Regions from separate parts of the Kineococcus rugosus genome, predicted to be linked through region 1. Evidence: riboswitches for the same ligand, from Rfam matches in the RefSeq annotation. Region 1 holds a riboswitch; the other holds the start of a gene.

Region 1 (2,191 bases):
GCACGTCGGCGGGGGACCGGGGGACATCGCCGAGGACCGCCGCGCGGGGGTGGAGGCGGCCGCGGCGGCCCGGGGCCTGCGGGTCCGCACGGTCCAGGCGGGTTTCGACGAGGAGGCCGGGGTGGTCGCGGCCCGCCGCGCGCTGGGGGAGGGGTGGGCGCCGACGGCCGTGGTGGCCGCCAACGACCGGGTGGCGGTCGGGTTCCTGGACGTGCTGAACCGCGAGGGCGTGACCGTCCCGGGCGACGTCTCGCTGACCGGGTACGACGACAGCCCGCTGGCCCGGCTCGGGCACGTGCGGCTGACGTCGGTGAGTCAGGACCCGGCCGAGCAGGCGCGTTGCGCGGTGCGGCTGGCGGTGGGCCGGCTCGACGGCCCGGGGGACGAGGGCGAGACCGGGGGCGGTGGGGCCGTCGACGTGGTGCTCGAACCGCGGCTCGTGGTGCGCGGCACGACCGGGGGTCCCGGCGCCGGGCTCGCATGTCAGAATGACAGGACAAACTAGTCCTGGAGGTTCCCGTGCCCCTGCTCCGCTTCGACCTCGTCGCCGGCCGCACCCCGGCCGAGCTCACCGCGCTGCTCGACGCCGCGCACGCCGCCGTCGTGGAGGCCTTCACCGTCCCCGACGGCGACCGCTACCAGGTCGTCCACCAGCACCCCGCGGGCGAGCTGGTCGTCCACGACACCGGCCTGGGCATCGAGCGCACCCGGGACGTCGTCGTCCTGCAGGTGACCAGCCGCCGGCGCTCCCAGCAGCAGAAGGAGGCCTTCTACCGGCTGCTGACGCGCAACCTCCAAGAGCAGGCCGGCGTCGCCCCCGCCGACGTCGTCGTCTCGATCGTCGAGAACTCCGACGCCGACTGGTCCTTCGGGCACGGCCGCGCGCAGTTCCTCACCGGCGAGCTGTAGCCGCCCCGGTGGCCGTGTGCGAGGCTGTCCGGCGAAGCACGCACAACTGAACACACGGCCGCTGCGCCCCGGCGGGAGAGCTCCACCGCCCGCGGTGGACACCGAAGGAGCAACCACCCCGGAACCTCTCAGGTCCACGTACCGCCACGGGCAGGCCGCTCTGGAAAGCAGGACCCCCCGGGGTCCTCACCGACGGGGAAAGCCCGTGCGCGGCGCCGCGCACCGGGTGAAGCTCTCAGGTCCCGTGACAGAGGGGGTCCACCCGGCCGCACCCGCGGCCGCGACGAGAGGAGCCCCGTGACCACCGCCGCCACCCCCACCGCCAGCCCGCTCGCCGCCCGGCACGCGGCCCTCGGCGCCTCCTTCACCGACTTCGCCGGCTGGTCCATGCCGCTGCGCTACACCTCCGAGCTCGCCGAGCACCGCGCCGTGCGCGAGACCGCCGGCCTGTTCGACCTCTCCCACATGGGCGAGATCCGCGTCACCGGCCCCGGCGCCGCCGCCGCCCTCGACGCCGCCCTCACCGGCCGCCCCTCCGCGATGCCCGTCGGCCGCGCCGCCTACGGCCTCGTCGTCGACGCCGACGGCGGCATCGTCGACGACCTCGTCACCTACCGCCTCGGCGAGCAGGAGTTCCTCGTCGTCGCCAACGCCGCGAACGTCGAGCCCGTCGTCGTCGCCCTCGCCGACCGGGCCCGCCCCCACGACGCGCACGTCGCCGACGAGACCGCCCGCTGGGCCCTGCTCGCCGTCCAGGGCCCCGCCTCCGCCGCGGCCCTCGCCCCCCTGGTGGACGCCGACCTCGGCGCGCTCGGCTACTACCGCTGCACGCCCGCCATCCTGGGCGGCACCGACGTCCTGCTGGCCCGCACCGGCTACACCGGCGAGGACGGCTTCGAGGTCCTCGTGCCCGTCGCCGACGCCGAGCGCGCCTGGGACCTCCTGCTGGCCGCGACCCGCGAGCACGGCGGCGTGCCCGCCGGGCTGGCCTGCCGCGACACCCTGCGCCTGGAGGCCGGGATGCCGCTGTACGGGCACGAGCTGCGCCGCGACGTCACCCCCTACGCCGCCGGCCTCGGGCGCATCGTGCACCTCGACAAGGACCCCGGCACCGTCGGGCTGGACGCGCTGCGGCGCCTGGCCGCCGAGGAACCGCCGCGCGTCCTCGTCGGGCTCGCCGGCACCGGCCGCCGCGCCCCCCGGGCCGGGTACGCCGTCGTCTCCGGCGGTGCGGTCGTCGGCGAGGTCACCAGCGGGGCGCTGTCCCCGACGCTGGGCCACC
Region 2 (2,191 bases), on a different contig from region 1:
GCGGCGTGCGGGCCGCCGGCGCCCATCGGGACGCCGAAGCGCTGGCTGGAGCCGACGGCGACGTCGACGCCGAACTCCCCCGGCGGCACGAGCAGCGTCAGGGCCAGCAGGTCGGCGGCGGCCACGGTGACCGCGCCGCGGGCGCGGGCGTCGGCGACGACGCCGGCGAGGTCGCGGACGCGGCCGGAGGCGCCGGGGTACTGCACGAGCAGCCCGAACACGTCGCCGACCCCGGCGAGGGGGTCGGGGGCGTCGAGGTCGACGACCTCCAGGCGCAGGCCCAGCGGGACGGCCCGGGTGCGCAGGACCGCCAGGGTCTGGGGCAGGACGTCGGCGTCGACGGCGAACGCCGCGCCGGCGGGGGCCTTGGAGGTGCGGCGGGCCAGCGTCATCGCCTCGGCTGCGGCGGTGCCCTCGTCGAGCAGCGAGGCGTTGGCGACGTCCAGGCCGGTGAGGTCGGTGACGGCGGTCTGGAAGTTCAGCAGCGCCTCCAGGCGGCCCTGGGAGATCTCCGGCTGGTACGGCGTGTAGGCCGTGTACCAGGCGGGGTCCTCCAGGACGTTGCGGCGCACCACGGCCGGGGTCCGGGTGCCGTGGTAGCCCAGGCCGATCATCGAGGGCACGACGCGGTTCTTCGTGGCCAGCGCCCGCAGCGCGGCCGTCACCGACGTCTCGTCCAGGGCCGCGGGCAGGTCGAGGGCGCCGTCGCGGATGCCGGCCGGGACGGCCCGGTCGACGAGCTCGTCGAGGCCGGTGAGCCCGACGACGTCCAGCATGCGGGCGACGGCGGCGGCGTCGGGGCCGATGTGCCGGGCGCTGAACGGCAGGGCGCCGGGTTCGGCGGCGGGGGTGGTGGGTGCCTCGGCCGGCGCGTCGGCGGACGGCTCGGTGGACGGGGCGGTGGGGACGGACAGCGAGGTCATGACGCTCCGGGGGTCGCGGGAACCGGGTGGACCTCCCCGTCTGTCACCGGCCCGCACGGGACCGGCTCCAGAGCGGCCCTGCCCCGTGTGGTCCTTCCGCCTGAGAGGTTCCGGGGATGTTGCCCCTTCGGCGCCCCGGTCCGCACGGATCGAGGTCTCTCCCACACGAGGTGAACGGCCTGCGTGGAGTCTAGGGGGTCCAGGGCGCCGGTATCCTGCCCGCCGTGATCAGCCTCGCCGTCAGCAGCGCCAAAGGTGGGGTGGGCAAGACCTCCGTCGTCCTCGGGCTCGCGTCCGCGGCCCTCCACCGCGGCACCAGCACCCTCGTCGTGGACCTGGACCCCCAGGCCGACGCCACGTCCGGTCTGGACGTGACCGCCCAGCGCCCGCACGACGTCGCCGCGGTGCTGCAGGCGCCCAAGCGCCGGGTGGCCGAGGAGGCCGTGGCCCCCAGCGGCTGGGTCGACGACCACCCCGGCCTGCTGGACGTGCTGTCGGGGTCGGCGTCCTCGGCCCGGCTGGACACCCCCGAGGCCGGGGCGGAGGAGCTGCGGGCGCTGCGGCGGGCGCTGAAGAAGCTCGACGACCACGAGCTCGCGCTGATCGACACCCCGCCGTCGCTGGGGGGCCTGACCCGCTCGGCGTGGCAGGCGGCGGACGCCGTCCTCGTCGTCTCCGACGCCAGCCGGTTCTCGGTGGCCGCGGTCGACCGGACCCTGCGCGAGGTCCACGCGCTGCGCTCGGGCCCGCGCGTGGTGGGGATCCTCGTCAACCGGTTCACCCAGCGCTCGGGCGAGCAGCGGTTCCGGTACGAGGAGCTGCGGGCGCTGTTCGGCGACCTCGTCCTGGAGCCGTTGCCCGACCGCGCCTCGGTGCCGCAGTCGCAGGGCGCGGGCGTGCCGCTGCACTCGGTGCGGACCCGCACCGCCAAGGCCCTCGCCGGGCAGTTCGACGACGTCCTGGACCGGGTCCTGCTGCGCCGCTGAGGGAACCGGACGGGTTCCGCCGGCGTCCGACGTGCGGGATGATCGCCGAGCGTCTAGCGTCTGAGGACGGTGCGTGCCCGGGATCGTCCCCCTGTGGTCACCGCCCCGCTCTCCCCGCTCCGCTGCGGGTCCTAGGAGGTTCCGTGACGTCGTCGAACACCCCCCTCGAGGCCGGGCGCGCCGAGCGCGCCGACCAGGCCCGCGTCGTGCGCGCCGCCCGGACCGTCGCGCCGGTCCCGCCGGTCCCGCCCCCCGCGCGCGTCGCGGTCGCCGATCCCGAGG

Evidence for each region. Region 1 has a riboswitch for glycine ahead of gcvT (glycine cleavage system aminomethyltransferase GcvT). Riboswitches for the same ligand answer to the same signal wherever they lie in the genome.
Region 2: another riboswitch for glycine. It lies ahead of gcvP (aminomethyl-transferring glycine dehydrogenase); the one in region 1 lies ahead of gcvT (glycine cleavage system aminomethyltransferase GcvT).

Annotation. Positions count from the first base shown of each region.
Region 1 covers NZ_JBJLSJ010000031.1:39,799-41,989, forward strand. The annotation lists gene ACRYM6_RS17110 (LacI family DNA-binding transcriptional regulator) at 1-505, shown strand, start outside; gene ACRYM6_RS17115 (tautomerase family protein) at 520-909, shown strand; glycine riboswitch at 972-1,063, shown strand; glycine riboswitch at 1,065-1,167, shown strand; gene gcvT (glycine cleavage system aminomethyltransferase GcvT) at 1,207-2,191, shown strand, end outside.
Region 2 covers NZ_JBJLSJ010000001.1:142,350-144,540, forward strand. The annotation lists gene gcvP (aminomethyl-transferring glycine dehydrogenase) at 1-923, opposite strand, end outside; glycine riboswitch at 1,002-1,097, opposite strand; gene ACRYM6_RS00715 (ParA family protein) at 1,148-1,909, shown strand; gene ACRYM6_RS00720 (SMI1/KNR4 family protein) at 2,053-2,191, shown strand, end outside.